DNA from 2 places in the Mesorhizobium sp. B2-1-3 genome. Region 2 is predicted to be linked to the other one. Evidence: riboswitches for the same ligand, from Rfam matches in the RefSeq annotation. Region 2 holds a riboswitch; the other holds the start of a gene.

Region 1 (7,687 bases), on a different contig from region 2:
GCGGCACGTCGATCTCCGGCGCGCTCGCCTTCGGCGCGGGGCTCTTCGACCGCACCGCTTACGAAAGCGAACGCAGCGTCATCGATATTTCCGGTGACGGACCAAACAATATCGGGCTGCCCGTCACCGCCACGCGGGATGCGGCAAACGCCAGAGGCATCGTCATCAACGGCCTGCCGATCCTGATCAATCCATCGCCCACCTTCAGCCATCTCGACCGGTATTACGCCCAGTGCGTAACCGGCGGGCCGGGCTCCTTCGTGCTGCCGATTTATACAGCCGCCGAATTCTCGACGGCGATCCGGCGCAAGTTGATCCTCGAAGTGAGCGGCGTTCAGAACGAGACCAGGATCATTCCCGCCGAAGCCGAGGCTCCGATCGACTGCCTGCAAGGCGAACGCGACAGACGGTTCTTGTCGGATCCGTATTTCCCGGAGCTCGATCGCTGAGCCTTCGCCGGGCTATGCGTCCCAACCTGCTGATGACCTTCGTCGCAGAGATCAGCCTGCAGCTCGACTTCGCCCGAAAAGGGGGTGTCATAGCCACCTCCGGGATGGCCCCTATCGCTTCAACAAGAACACCGCTTGCTGGCCGAAGAAGTTCCAGAACCACCATGGCATTGACAGGCCGATCTTCTGGCCGTTGGCGTCGAGCGCGGTCGCCCTTTCCACGGTCGCGCCAAGCTCCTCGCACAGATTGACGAAGTCGCGGATGGTGCAGAAGTGGATGTTCGGCGTGTCGTACCAGGAATAGGGCAGGTCCTTGGTCACCGGCATGCGGCCCCTGACGAACAGCGACAGGCGCACCCGCCAGTGGCCGAAATTGGGGAAGGAAACGATGGCGTGTTCGCCGATCCTGAGCAGTTCGTCGAGAACGAGCTTCGGGTTGCGGGTCGCCTGCAAGGTCTGCGACAGGACGACGAAATCAAAACCCTTGTCGGGATAGAATTCGAGATCCTTGTCGGCGTCGCCCTGAACGACGGAAAGGCCGCGCGCCACGCATTCGTTGACACCGCGCTGCGACAGCTCCAGTCCGCGGCCGTCGATCTGCTTGGTTTCCTGCAAAAGCTCGAGCAGCGAGCCGTCGCCGGAGCCGACGTCCAGCACCCGCGATTGCGGCGGGATCAGACCGGCGATCACCTCGAGATCGACGCGCTGGGCGCGGTTGACGCTCATGGCTTGCCCCTTGTCGTGGTGCGTGACCCTTGATGGACAGGTCTGCAATTTTGCGGGGTCATGCACCGAGCCCTCTCGCTCGCGCGGCCGAGCCGATGAAGCCATTGATGGCGGCGAACAGTTCCGGCTCGTCAAGCAGGAAGGCGTCGTGCCCGCGATCGGTCTCGATCTCGACGAAGGACACCGACGCGCCGGCGGCATTCAGCGCATGGACGATCGAGCGGCTCTCCTCTGTCGGAAACAGCCAATCCGAGGTGAACGAAACCAGGCAGAAGCGTGTCTTGGTGCCGGCAAAAGCATCGGCCAGCCTGCCGCCATGGTCGGCGGCGAGGTCGAAATAGTCCATGGACCGCGTCATGTAGAGATAGGAATTGGCGTCGAAGCGGTCGACGAAAGTCATGCCCTGGTGACGCAGATAGCTCTCGATCTGGAAGTCGGCGTCGAAGCCGAAGGTCAGAGCTTCGCGGTCCTGCAGGTTGCGGCCGAACTTCCGGTGCAAGGCGGCTTCCGACAGGTAGGTGATGTGGGCGGCCATGCGCGCCACGGCGAGCCCCTTTTCCGGGCGTTTGCCGTGGTCGAAATACTTGCCGCCATGCCATTCTGGGTCCGCCATCACGGCCTGCCGGCCGACCTCGTGGAAAGCGATGTTCTGCGAGGAATGACGCGCGCCGGTGGCGATCGGCAGCGCCGAGAAAACACGCTCCGGATAGCTCGACGCCCATTGCAGCACCTGCATGCCGCCCATCGACCCGCCGAGCACGCAAAACAGTTTTTCGATGCCGAAATGGTCGATCAGCATCTGCTGGGCACGCACCATGTCGCGGATGGTGATGACCGGAAGGTCGAGCCCATAGGGCTTGCCGGTGGCGGGATTGGTGGAGGCCGGACCGGTGGAACCGAGGCAGCCGCCGATGACGTTTGAGCAGATGACGAAGAAGCGGTTGGTGTCGATGATCTTGCCGGGCCCGATCAGCACTTCCCACCAACCCGGCTTGCCGGTCACCGGATTGGTGCTGGCCACATGCTGGTCGCCGGTCAATGCGTGGCAGACGAGAATGGCGTTGGAACGGGCGTCATTCAGCGTGCCGTAGGTCTGGTAGGCGATCTGGAACGGCGACAGCAGCGTGCCGGCGTCGAGCTTGAGCGGCTTGTCGGCGCCGAAGCGCACGACCGGGCTCGACGGTTGGTCTGCCTCGTTGTTGGTTCTGCCAGCGCGCTGAGCGGCCATCTCGTCTCTCTTGCTGCACCTTGCCTTTGCGGAAATCGCTGCCGATCTCCGCGCCGCCGATGCGTTCGTCCGGCCGATCGCGGACAACAAAAAACCGGCATTGCCTTCGCAAAGCCGGTTACGTCGCGCAAACGGCCCTTTAGCGAATTGTTTAACGTGGCTGCAAGCCGACCGGCCAAATCACCACGGAACTGTCGATGCCCTTCTAGAACTCACCTGCCTCGCCGTCAATGCCGCTTGCTGGCACCACTGCCACCTCTCGACATTGCCGGCCATGGCTTGTATTTCCGCAGCGGCTTCCAGGATGGAGGCGTTCTCGACGGATTTTGCGATATGAGCCAGACCTCGGACAAGGCACGTCCAACCCCGCGCGCGGGCATCATGGACATCCAGGCCTATGTGCCGGGCAAGAGCTCGGCCCCCGCCGGGGTGGACAAGGTCCACAAGCTGTCGTCGAACGAGAACCCGCTCGGCCCCTCGCCGAAGGCAATCGAGGCCGCGCGCGAGGTCGCCGCCAAGCTCGACGTCTATCCCGACGGCACCGCCCGGCGCCTGCGCGAAGCAATCGCCGAGGTGCATGGTCTGAACGCACAGAACATCATCTGTTCCAACGGCTCCGACGAGATCCTCGGCCTGCTGGCGCAGACTTATCTCGCCCCCGGCGACGAGGCCATATTCACCGAACACGCCTTCATGGTCTACAAGATCTACATCCAGTCGGCGGGGGCGACGCCTGTCGCGGTCAAGGAGACCGAGGAGCGCGCCGACATCGATGCGATCCTGGCGGCCGTCACGCCACGTACGAAGATCGTGTTCCTCGCCAATCCCAACAATCCAACCGGCACTTACGTGCCGTTCCAGGAGGTGCGCCGCCTGCATGCCGGCCTGCCGAAGAACGTGCTTCTGGTGCTCGATGCCGCCTATGCCGAATATGTCAGGCGCAACGACTATGAGGCCGGCATCGAGCTCGCGGGCAGCTCTCAGAACGTGGTCATGACCCGCACCTTCTCCAAGATCGGACTTGGCGGGGCGCGGATCGGATGGATGTATGGGCCGATGCACATCGTCGACGCGATCAACCGCATACGCGGTCCCTTCAACGTCAATGCGACGGCGATCGAGGCCGGCATCGCCGCCGTCCGCGACCGCGCCCATATCGAGCGCAGCGTCGCGCATAACGAGACCTGGCTGGCCTGGCTGAGCGAACAGATGACCGGGCTCGGGTTGCGGGTGACGCCGAGCGTCGGCAATTTCCTCCTCATTCATTTTCCCGACGACGGCAAGCATTCGGCCGCGGCGGCGGACGATTATCTCACCCAGCGCGGCTACATACTGCGGCGTGTTTCGGGCTATGGCTTTCCCAACGCACTGCGTATGACGGTCGGCACCGAAGAGGCCAATCGCGGCGTTGTCGCGGCACTCACGACATTCCTGAAAAGCTAGAACGCCATGGCATCACCGATGTTCGAAAAGATCGCGCTGGTCGGTATCGGCCTGATCGGCTCGTCGCTGGCCCGCGTCATCCGCCGCGAGGGCCTGGCCGGCCATGTCGCCATCTCGACGCGCAGCGCCGCGACGCTGGTGCGGGCGCAAGAGCTTGGGCTGGGCTCCTCCTACGCCATAGATGCCAAGGAAGCGGTCCGCGATGCCGACCTTGTCATCGTCTCGGTGCCGGTCGGCTCGTCCGGCGCGGTGGCTCAGGAGATCGCGCCGGCGCTGAAGAGGGGCGCCATCGTCACCGATGTCGGCTCGACCAAGGCTTCCGTGATCGCACAGATGCAGCCGCATATACCCGGTGGGGTGCATTTCATTCCCGGCCATCCGCTGGCCGGCACGGAGAAATCTGGGCCCGATGCCGGTTTCGCCGATCTGTTCGACAACCGCTGGTGCATTTTCACCCCGCTGCCGGACACGGATCCGGACGCGCTGGAAAGGCTTTCCGAATTCTGGCGCCGTTGTGGCGCCAACATCGACACGATGGATCCGCAGCATCACGACATGACGCTGGCCATCGTCTCGCATTTGCCGCACATCATCGCCTACAACATCGTCGGCACCGCCGATGACCTAGAATCGGTGACCAAGACGGAAGTCATCAAATATTCCGCTTCCGGTTTCCGCGACTTCACGCGCCTCGCCGCCTCCGATCCGACCATGTGGCGGGACGTGTGCCTGCACAACAAGGACGCGATCCTGGAAATGCTGGCGCGGTTCTCGGAGGATCTGGCTTTTCTGCAGCGGGCGATCCGCTGGGGCGACGGCGACAAGCTGTTCGACCTGTTCACCCGCACCCGCGCCGTGCGACGCTCGATCATCGAGGCCGGCCAGGACATCGACGTGCCGGATTTCGGTCGCCAGGCGGTCGAGCATCCGGCGAAAAACTAGGCTCCTTCAGGCCAGGTCGCCGCCATCATCGCCAGTGTCTCGGCACGATCGGGCGCGCCCAGCCTGCCGCCGAAGCGCTGGCATTTGAGCGCCGCGGCCGCGCTGGCAAAGCGTAGCGCCTGCTCGATCGGCATGGCTTGCGCCAATCCGGCTGCGAATGCGCCATGAAAGACGTCGCCGGCTGCCAGCGTATCCACCACCTTGACCCTTGGCGCAGCGACGTGGCGTACGCAACCGGCCTGCCTGTCATGCCACCAGGTTCCAGCCCCGCCGGCGGTTACCGCGACGAAAGCGTCGGTGCACGAGGCAAGGTCGGCGCATGCGGTCTGCGGGTCCACCGCCTGGCCGCAGACGATGCGCGCCGCCGGTTCGGAGGCGACGATGTGCGAGGCGAGCGGCAACAGCCGCTCCAGCACTGCCAATGGCGCGGTGTCGGCATCGAGGATCCCGGGGCGGCCGGCAGCGCGCGCGGCGCTGAGCGCCAGCGCTGCCGCACCCGGCCAGCGCACATCGGCCAGCACGGCATCGAAAGCCGTGAGATCGGCGACCGGCAAGCCGTCGGGATCGGCCTGAGCGCGCTGATCGTAGCCCGGCACCCGGAAAGCCAGCCCGACGCAGGAACCCCCGCGGTCAAGGCCGAGCACCAGCCCCGGACGTTCCCGCGTGCCGCGATGCACGAAGGAAATAGACGCACAGCGCGCGACGATAGCCATGCAGGCGCGCCCGCCTTGTCTCGACATGCGCGAACCCCGGCCGCCATATCAACGAACCATAGCCAAACACCCAAAAATCGCCCATATCGCCGTGCCTGATTGCGTAAGAATGGCAACACCACACCGGAATCGGTGTTTTTTCCGTCCATCTCTGTCTACCTATTGTCGTTGCCAGAATCGACAGCCCGCCCACAGCCCCCATGCGTGAACGAGAACCGCAGCATGACGTCCACTGACGAACGCCAGCCGAAGCATCGCCGCCGCCTGTTCTGGCTTGCAGCGTTTGTCATCGCGCTGTTCGCCATCTACAGCGGCGGCTGGTTCTATCTCGCCGACAGGGTCCGGAGCGAAGCCGACAAGGCGATCGCCACGCTCAACAAGAGTGGCATCGAGGCCGGCTGCGCCAATCTCCAGGTCAGCGGTTATCCCCTGAGCTTCGCCGTCTCCTGCGACAATCTTGCTTATGAGGACGACGCCAAGAACCTTGCCGCCTCTGCCGGCTCCTTCAACGCCGTCGCCCAGATCATCCAGCCGCTGTCGCCGGTCGCGGACCTGCGCGGTCCGCTCAGGACCTCGGTTCCGGGCATGGTGCCGCTGTGGATCGACTGGGATGATCTTAAGGCCAACGTCAAGCTCTCATGGCCGCTGCCGCGACGCATTTCGCTCACGGCCGAGGGCCTGTCCGGCCAGACCGATCCGGCCGACGACACCGATCCGGTGCAACTGTTCAGCGCCGGCAAGGCGGCGGGCCAGCTGCAGCCGAACGGCAGGGATATCGACTATATCGGCAGCTTCGGCGATCTGGAGATCGACCCCGATGCGATCGGGGGCCGCGTCCTGCCGCCGCTCGACGCCAGTGGCGAGGCGACGCTGAAGAACGGCCTGGCCCTGATCGGCACGCAACTGAAAAGCCTGCGCGGCCAGGCCGTCGAGATCCGCAGGCTCGATTTGTCGTCGGGCACGGCGCACGTCACCGTTTCCGGGCCGCTGTCGGTCGACGCCGAGGGCCTGGTCGATGCCGATCTGATGATCAGACTGAAAGACCCGAAAGCCGTGGCCGCCATTCTCGGCGCCGCCATACCCGAACAGAAGAACCAGATCGAACAAGGCTTTGCCGCCCTGGCGCTGCTCGGCAACGAACCGTCGATGCCGCTCAAGGTGGTCAAGGGCAAGGCCTCGCTCGGCTTTATCCCGCTGGGCAAGATCAAGCCGGTCGACTAAGCATCCCCAATGGACAGACCGGCAAAACTCCTGAGCGTCGGCGCGCTGACGCTCGACACCATTCTTCGCGTCGAAGCGCTTCCCATCCATCAGGGCAAGTTCATGGCCGCCGATGGCGTCCAGATCGCTTCCGGCATGGCCACGAGTGCCGCCTGCGCCGCACGCCGGCTGGGCGCCGAAGTGTGGCTTTGGGCGAGCGCCGGCGATGATCAGGTCGGCGACCAGTTGATATCAGGCATCGAGGCGGAGGGCGTCGATTGCAGCCTCATCCGTCGCGTTGCCGGAGCGCGCTCGGCGCTGGCCGCGATCCTCGTCGACGGCCAACGAGTTGCGGGACGAGGTCATCGCCTATCTGCGTGAGCGCGAGCTGGTCACCAATGTCTATCTCGAGCGCATGCTCAATGTCCGCCTTGACGGCGGCGGCACGGTCGAGGCCGTGGCCTATATCGTCGACCGCAATCATGAGCAGTATGCCGGTGCGCTCGATGCGGCCCACGCCGCTGATGTGGTGCGCGGCGCTGTCGGCCAGTCCGGCAATAATGAGGATTATGTGTCGAGCACGCTGGACCATCTCCGGGCGCTCGGCATCCGCGATCACTGGTTGGAAGACGTGGCGAGGCGGATCGCGCCTTTGTGAAGCGCTGGCTTGCGGAAAAATCCGGCGAGGTCTTTGACCTCGATGCGGCGAGACCTAGGTTAGGCTCCGACTCTCAACGGGCGATAGCCGCCCAATCCCACCAACACGGAGATCAGCCTTGCAGAAACGCCGTCTCGGTCGCACCGACCTTTCCATCGCGCCGCTGGTTCTGGGCGGCAATGTCTTCGGCTGGACCGCCGACGAGAAGACGTCGTTCGACCTGCTCGACCGCTTCGTCGGCGCCGGCCTGAACGCGGTCGACACAGCGGACGCCTATTCGCGCTGGGTGCCCGGCCACGAGGGCGGCGAATCGGAAACCATCATCGGC
Region 2 (7,687 bases):
AAGACGTTTCCCGGCGTCAAGGCGCTGTCGAACGTCAACCTTCGGGTCGAGGAAGGCGAGATCCACGCCGTGGTCGGCGAGAACGGCGCCGGCAAATCGACGCTCATGAAGGTGCTGTCGGGCGTCTATCCCTCCGGCACCTATGACGGCCAGATCATCTTTCAGGGCCAGGAATGCCAGTTCAAAGGCATTCATGACAGCGAACGCAAGGGCATCGTCATCATCCACCAGGAGCTTGCGCTGGTGCCGATGCTGTCGATCGCCGAAAACATCTTCCTCGGCAACGAACACGCCCGATACGGCGTCATCGACTGGAATGCCAACGAGGCGCGCACCAGCGCCCTGCTGAAGAAGGTGGGCCTCAAGGAGGACCCCAAGACGCTGATCACCAATATCGGTGTCGGCAAGCAGCAGCTGGTCGAAATCGCCAAGGCGCTGAGCAAGGAGGTCAAGCTCCTGATCCTCGACGAGCCGACGGCGTCGCTCAGCGAAAAGGACAGCCAGGCGCTGCTCGACCTTCTGCTCGAATTCAAGCGACAAGGCATGACCTCGATCCTGATCTCGCACAAGCTCAACGAGGTGAACCGGGTCGCCGACAAGGTGACCGTCATCCGCGACGGACGAACCATCGAGACGCTGTCCAGGAAGGACATCTCGGAAGACCGCATCATCACCTCGATGGTCGGCCGTTCGCTCGACGACCGCTATCCGCCGCGCGAGCCCGATATCGGCGAGGTCGTGTTCGAGGTGAAGAACTGGTCGGTCTATCACCCGCTCCATGCCGAGCGGCAGGTGATCAAGGGCATCGACATCAATGTGCGCAAGGGCGAGGTGGTCGGCATTGCCGGGCTGATGGGCGCCGGGCGAACCGAATTCGCCATGAGCCTGTTCGGCCGCTCCTATGGGCGCCGCATCACCGGCGAGGTGCTGCTCAAGGGCAAGCCGATCGACGTCTCCTCTGTGAGCAGGGCGGTCGAACACGGCATTGCCTATGTGACCGAGGATCGCAAGACCTACGGCCTCAATCTCATCGACCATATCAAGCACAACATTACGCTGGCCAATCTCGGCGGCGTGTCGCGCCACAGCGTGATCGACGATTTGCGCGAGCTTGCCGTCGCCAACGACTATCGCAAGCAGACCAACATCCGCGCCTCCAGCGTCTATCAGATGACCGGCAATCTTTCCGGCGGCAACCAGCAGAAGGTGGTGCTGTCGAAATGGCTGTTCGCCGACCCGGAAGTGCTGATCCTGGACGAGCCGACGCGCGGCATCGATGTCGGCGCCAAATATGAAATCTATACGATCATCGCGCGCCTTGCGGCCGAAGGTAAGGCGATCGTGGTCATCTCGTCGGAAATGCCAGAACTGCTCGGCATCACCGACCGCATCTATGTCATGAACGAAGGCCGCATCGTCGGCGAAATGCCCGCGGCGGACGCAAGCCAAGAAAGAATAATGCGCGCCATCGTTCGGGGAGAAGGAAAAGCAGCATGAGCACGGAAAGCGCCCCCGCCCCGCAAAGCAACGTCGCCGAAGATGTAGGGCAGCGTCCACGCATCGCCGTATCGGCGCTGGCGACGAACCTGCGCGAATACGGCCTGATCCTGGCGCTGATCGCCATCATGGTGTTCTTCCAGTTCACCACCTCGGGAACGCTGTTCAAGCCGGTGAACCTGAGCAATCTGGTGCAGCAGAACTCCTTCATCATCGTGATGGCGCTCGGCATGCTGCTGGTCATCGTATCGGGCCATATCGACCTCAGCGTGGGGTCCGTGGCCGGCTTCATCGGCGCGCTGGCGGCGATGATGATGGTGATCTGGCCTCTCGGCATATTCAGCAACCCGCTGGTGGTCTCCATCGTCTGCCTGATCGTGGGCGGCCTCATCGGCGCGGCGCAAGGCTACTGGATCGCCTACCATCGAATACCGAGCTTCATCGTGACGCTGGCCGGCATGCTGATCTTCCGCGGCATCTGCCAGGCGCTGCTCGGCGGCGGATCTTCGGTCGGGCCGCTGCCGCCCGAGTTCAAGGCACTCAGCTCCGGCTTCATTCCAGATGTCATCGGACCGCTGACGCTGATCCCGCCAACGGTGAATGCAGCCGGCAAGACGATTATGGGCAGCGGCCTGACGCTGCACATGACGACGATCGTGCTGGGCCTGATCGCCGTGCTGGCCTATGCCTATTTCGGGCTGCGGACGCGACGCAAACGCGAACGCCACGGCTATGAGGCCGAGCCCTTTACCCTGTTCGTCATCAAGACGCTGGTCGGCAGCGCGCTGGCGCTGTTCCTGGTCTACCAGTTCGCCAGCTATCGGGGCCTGCCGGTGGTGCTGCTCGTCATGGGCCTGCTGATCTCGCTGTTCGTCTTCGTCACCAAGCGCATGACGATCGGCCGCCGCATCTATGCGATGGGCGGCAATGCCAAGGCCGCGCAGCTGTCGGGCATCAAGACCGAGCGCCTGACGCTTTACGTGTTCGTCAATATGGGCGTGCTGTCGGCGCTTGGCGGCCTGATCATCGCGGCACGCCTTGGCCAGGCCGTGCCGGCGGCAGGCCTCGGCAGCGAGCTCGACGTCATCGCCGCGGTGTTCATCGGCGGCGCCTCGGCGATGGGCGGCGTCGGTCAGGTCATCGGCGCGGTGGTCGGCGGCTTCATCATGGGCGTGATGAACAACGGCATGTCGATCATGGGCGTCAATGTCGACTGGCAGCAAGTGGTCAAGGGCCTGGTGCTGCTCGGCGCCGTGATCTTCGACGTCTACAACAAGAACAAGGCCTGAACAGGCTTCAGGCGAGGCAAGCAGGAGGCATACGGTCGCGGCGCTGCCGGCAATTCGCCGGCTTGAAAAAGTCCTTCAGGACCGAGCTCGCGAGCGCAATCCGGACGACGAGTTCAACCCGTGGCACGGCCAGTCCGAGCCGCGCAGGTCAGGGTTTGCCAGAAGGCAGCCATGCCAAGATATGAGAGAGGACTGATCATGCTGATCTCGCAGATTCTCGACGACGCCGAGACAATCCGTGTCGTTGCACGCACGGGCGGCAAGACCCGGATCATCAACGGCGCGCGCAGCGTCTATTCGCTGGCGATGGAAGCCGCTCGTACCGGCGTGGGCCTTGCCGCGCTGATCGAACGCAAGGGACTTGGCGAGACCGTCGATCTCGACGCCGCCTACAAGAAGGGGCGGCTGCTGTCGCCGATCAATCATCCCGATCCGGCGCATCTGCATCTGACCGGCACGGGGCTAACGCATCTCGGCTCGGCGGCGACGCGCGATTCCATGCACAAGAAGCTCAGCACCGACGGCGAGGAGCAGCTCACCGATTCCATGAAGATGTTCCGCATGGGGCTGGAAGGCGGCAAACCCGCGAAAGGCCAGATCGGGGTGCAGCCGGAATGGTTCTACAAGGGCAATGGCACGATGGCCGTGGCGCCGGGTGCCGCGCTCCTGTCGCCGGCCTTCGCCAAGGATGCCGGCGAGGAGCCCGAGGTTGCCGGCATCTATGTCATCGGCGACGACGGCGCGCCGTTCCGGGTCGGCTTCACGCTGTCCAACGAATTTTCCGATCATGTGACCGAACGCGTGAACTACCTCTTTCTCGCCCATTCCAAGCTGCGCAACGCTTCCTTCGGACCGGAGATCCTGGTCGGCGACCTGCCCGCCGACATCAGGGGCTCCTCACGCATCTGGCGCGACAGCAAGTTGATGTGGGAAAAGCCGTTCCTGTCGGGCGAAGCGAACATGTCGCACACCATCGCCAATCTCGAACACCACCATTTCAAATATTCGGCTTTCCGCCAGCCGGGCGACGTGCATGTGCACATGTTCGGCACCGCGACCCTGTCCTTCGCCGACGGCATCAAGACCGAGGCCGGCGACGTGTTCGAGATCGAGGCCGGCGATTTCGGCCTGCCGCTGCGCAATCCGCTCGAAATCGAACAGCCGGTGAAGGTGGCGGTGAAGGCGCTGTGAGATGAGCGTGATCTCCTCCCTGGTGGGAGGAGATCGGCAGCTTCCATCTCAATAAATATCGAAGTCGAAATACTTGTCCTGGATCTTCTTGTAGGTGCCGTCGGCGACGATGGCGTCAATGGCTGCGTTGAGCTTGTCGCGCAGCGCCGTATCCTCGAGACGCACGGCAATGCCGGCTTCGGTCTCGGTGCCCTTGACGTCACCGACCATCTTGCAGCAACCGTCGCTCGCCTTCTTCATCCAGTCCATCAGCACGAACTTGTCGGAAAGGACGGCGTCGAGGCGGCCGTTCTGGAGATCGGTGATTGCCTCTTCCTGGGTCGGATAGAGCTTCGCTTCGGCGCCGGCCTTGCCATAGACGTCCTGGGCGTAATTGGCCTGCGTGGTCGCCGCCTGGGCGCCGACCGTCTTGCCGGTGAGTGCCGCCGGTTCGGTCGAGGCGATGTCGCTGTCCTTCAGGGCGACGAGCGACAGCGGCGTCGTATAATATTTGTGGGTGAACGCGACCTGCTTCTTGCGCTCCTCGGTGATGCTCATCGAAGCGATGATGGCGTCGAACTTCTTGGCCTGCAGCGCCGGGATAATGCCGTCCCAGTCCTGGGTGACGATCTCGCATTCGACCTTCATCTGCGCGCACAAGGCGTTGGCGATGTCGATGTCGAAGCCCTCGACCTTGCCGTCGGGCGTGATGGTGTTGAACGGCGGATAGGCTCCCTCGGTGCCGATCTTGATTTTCTCCGCCGCATGCGCCGACAGGGCGCCGGCACCAAGCGTCAGCATGGCGGCGGCCGCCGCCGATATTATCCATTTCGAAATCTGCATTTTCATTCCCCTTGAGCGCCGCCACGTCGGCGGCCGGCGAGGCAGCCAAGCATGGCGAGCCGGCGCAGGCAAGTATCTTGCCTGACGGTGATGAGCGTTCAGGGCGCGGCGCGAAAGTGCTTGGACAGCTTCAGGCCCTGCGCCTGGTAGTTCGAGCCGAGCTCGGTGCCGTAAAGCGCCTGCGGCCGCTTCAGCATATGCTCGTAGACCAGCCGGCCGACGATCTGGCCATGATCGAGGATGAACGGCACCTCATGGCTGCGCACTTCGAGCACGGCGCGGCTGCCGGTGCCGCCGGCCGCCGAATGGCCGAAACCCGGATCGAAGAAGCCGGCATAGTGGACACGGAACTCGCCCACCAGCGGATCGAAGGGCGTCATTTCGGCCGCGTAGAGCGGCGGCACATGCACCGCTTCCTGGCTGACGAGGATGTAGAACTCGTCCGGATCGAGCACCAGCTCGCCGGCGCCGCTCTTGTGGATCGGCTCCCAGAAGTCGACGATCTCCTGCGCCGCGCGTTTGTCGACATCGACGAGGCCGGTATGGTGTTTGCCGCGATAGCCGACCAGCCCGTCACTGTCGCCGTTGAGATCGATCGACAATGCGATGCCGCCGCCGGAGATGTTCGGCGGTTCGGTGGCGACCAGCATTTCGGCCCGGTGCAATTGATGCAACTCTGCTTCCGAGAGCAGCGCATTGCCGGTGCGGAAGCGTATCTGCGAAAGGCGCGAGCCGGCGCGCACGACGATCGGGAAGGTGCGTGGGCTGACTTCGAGATAGAGCGGACCATGATAGCCGGCGGCGATCTTGTCGAACTCGTGGCCGCGATCGGTCATCACGCGGGTGAAGATATCGAGCCGCCCGGTCGAGCTCTTGGGATTGGCGGACGCCGAAATTTCCGCCGGCAGCGCCAGGCTTTCGAGCAGGGGCACGATGTAGACGCAGCCGGTTTCCAGAACGGCGCCGTCGGCCAGGCTGATCTCGTGCAGCTTCAGCCGGTCGAGTTTTTCACTGACCTTGTGGTTGGGACCCGGCAGGAAGGACGCGCGCACCCGCCACGCCTTGTCGCCGAGCCTCAGATCAAGGCTGGCCGGCTGGATCTGGTCGGCGTCGAGCGCACGCGACGACTTCAGCGCGCCGGACTGGAACAGCGCCGCAATGTCCTGATCGGGAAGAATTCCTGTCTGCCGCAAAGTCTGGCTCCGCTCTGCTGGTACAAATCTCTTAATGAAGCCGGCAATTGACGCAAGCGTGGCGCGGGTCTAAAGGGTCGTTATCCCGTGGTGATTTGGCCGGTCGGCTTGCAGCCACGTTAAACAAGTCGCTAAAGGACCGTCGGGCCGCAAGGCCGCATGGACCGGTTGCGACTTTTTCGCGGCCGGTTTTTTTGTGTTTGGATAGGACGATGACGAGCAAGACGCGCAACTGGAAGCCTCAGACCGCACTCGTGCATGGCGGAACCCTGCGTTCCGGCTTCGGCGAGACTTCCGAGGCGATATACCTGACCCAAGGCTATGTCTATGAGACGGCCCAAGCCGCCGAAGCCCGCTTCAAGGGCGAGGAACCGGGCTTCATCTATTCGCGCTACGCCAATCCGACCGTCGACATGTTCGAGAAGCGCATGTGCGCGCTCGAAGGCGCCGAGGACGCGCGCGCCACCGCGTCCGGCATGGCGGCGGTGACGGCAGCCCTCCTGTGCAGCGTCAAGGCCGGCGATCATATCGTTGCGGCGCGCGCCCTGTTCGGCTCCTGCCGCTGGGTGGTCGAGACGCTGGCGCCGCGCTACGGCATCGAGGCGACGCTGGTCGACGGCACCGACATCGCCAATTGGGAAAAGGCGGTTCGGCCCAACACCAAGCTGTTTTTCCTGGAAAGCCCGACCAACCCGACGCTTGAGGTGGTGGACATCGCCGCCGTCGCTTCGCTTGCCAATTCGATCGGCGCGCGGCTGGTCGTGGACAATGTCTTCGCCACGCCGCTGCAGCAGAAGCCGTTGCAGCTCGGCGCGCATATCGTGGTCTATTCGGCGACCAAGCACATCGATGGCCAGGGCCGATGTCTCGGCGGCGTCATTCTGTCGGACAAGAAGTGGATCGACGAGAACCTGCACGATTATTTCCGCCATACCGGCCCCAGCCTGTCACCGTTCAATGCCTGGACGCTGCTGAAGGGCCTGGAAACGCTGCCGCTGCGCGTGCGCCAGCAGACGGAGAGCGCCGGCAAGATCGCCGATTTCCTGGCCGAGCAGCCGGAGATCGCCCGCGTGATCTATCCCGGGCGCGCCGACCATCCGCAGGCTGACGTCGTGAAGAAGCAGATGTCGGGCGGTTCCACCCTGATCTGCTTTGACGTCAAGGGCGGCAAGCAGGGTGCCTTCGCCTTGCAGAACGCGCTCGACATCGTCCTGATCTCGAACAATCTCGGTGACGCCAAAAGCCTGATCACCCATCCGGCGACGACGACGCACAAGAACCTCAGCGACGAAGCGCGCGCCGAGCTCGGCATCGGACCCGGCACGCTCAGGCTGTCGGTCGGGTTGGAAGATACCGACGATTTGCTGGACGACATCGCGCAGGCGTTGAAGGCCCGATGAGGACTGGTGGCAGACCGAGGATTACAGGCCTGCCGCTTTGCGCAACGCTTCGTTCATGCGCGTCTGCCAGCCATCACCACCGGCCCTGAAACGGTCGACAACATCGGCGTCGAGGCGCAACTGTACCGCACGTTTGGGTCGCGCAAGCGGCGGTCGGCCAACTTTGCGGCGCGAAGCGGCATCGGTCGGCTGCGCATCCGGATCGGCCTCGGCGGCGGCAGTGATCGCAGCATCTTCCTCGTCGGTCCTCGCGCCAAGCGCCTTTCTGGCGAGCCCCAAAGCATCAGCGCGCGAC

What was found. Region 2 has a riboswitch for S-adenosylmethionine ahead of FJ973_RS21755 (O-succinylhomoserine sulfhydrylase). Riboswitches for the same ligand answer to the same signal wherever they lie in the genome.
Positions count from the first base shown of each region.
Region 1: it holds a riboswitch for S-adenosylmethionine, as region 2 does, so the genes downstream of both, FJ973_RS24485 (homoserine O-acetyltransferase) here and FJ973_RS21755 (O-succinylhomoserine sulfhydrylase) in region 2, are expected to answer to the same signal.

Region 1 is NZ_VFWL01000018.1:35,135-42,821, forward strand. It holds gene FJ973_RS24475 (DUF1194 domain-containing protein) at 1-449, shown strand, start outside; gene metW (methionine biosynthesis protein MetW) at 561-1,175, opposite strand; gene FJ973_RS24485 (homoserine O-acetyltransferase) at 1,234-2,403, opposite strand; SAM riboswitch at 2,523-2,600, opposite strand; gene hisC (histidinol-phosphate transaminase) at 2,737-3,846, shown strand; gene FJ973_RS24495 (prephenate/arogenate dehydrogenase family protein) at 3,853-4,788, shown strand; gene FJ973_RS24500 (PfkB family carbohydrate kinase) at 4,785-5,501, opposite strand; gene FJ973_RS31780 (gamma-glutamylcyclotransferase) at 5,419-5,703, opposite strand; gene FJ973_RS24505 (DUF2125 domain-containing protein) at 5,724-6,722, shown strand; partial or broken gene FJ973_RS24510 (PfkB family carbohydrate kinase) at 6,732-7,040, shown strand; partial or broken gene FJ973_RS24515 (gamma-glutamylcyclotransferase) at 7,048-7,359, shown strand; gene FJ973_RS24520 (aldo/keto reductase) at 7,478-7,687, shown strand, end outside.
Region 2 is NZ_VFWL01000014.1:88,256-95,942, reverse strand. It holds gene mmsA (multiple monosaccharide ABC transporter ATP-binding protein) at 1-1,497, shown strand, start outside; gene mmsB (multiple monosaccharide ABC transporter permease) at 1,494-2,786, shown strand; gene araD1 (AraD1 family protein) at 2,985-3,977, shown strand; gene FJ973_RS21765 (ABC transporter substrate-binding protein) at 4,026-4,799, opposite strand; gene FJ973_RS21760 (2'-deoxycytidine 5'-triphosphate deaminase) at 4,898-5,992, opposite strand; SAM riboswitch at 6,070-6,147, shown strand; gene FJ973_RS21755 (O-succinylhomoserine sulfhydrylase) at 6,205-7,392, shown strand; gene FJ973_RS21750 (BrnA antitoxin family protein) at 7,414-7,687, opposite strand, start outside.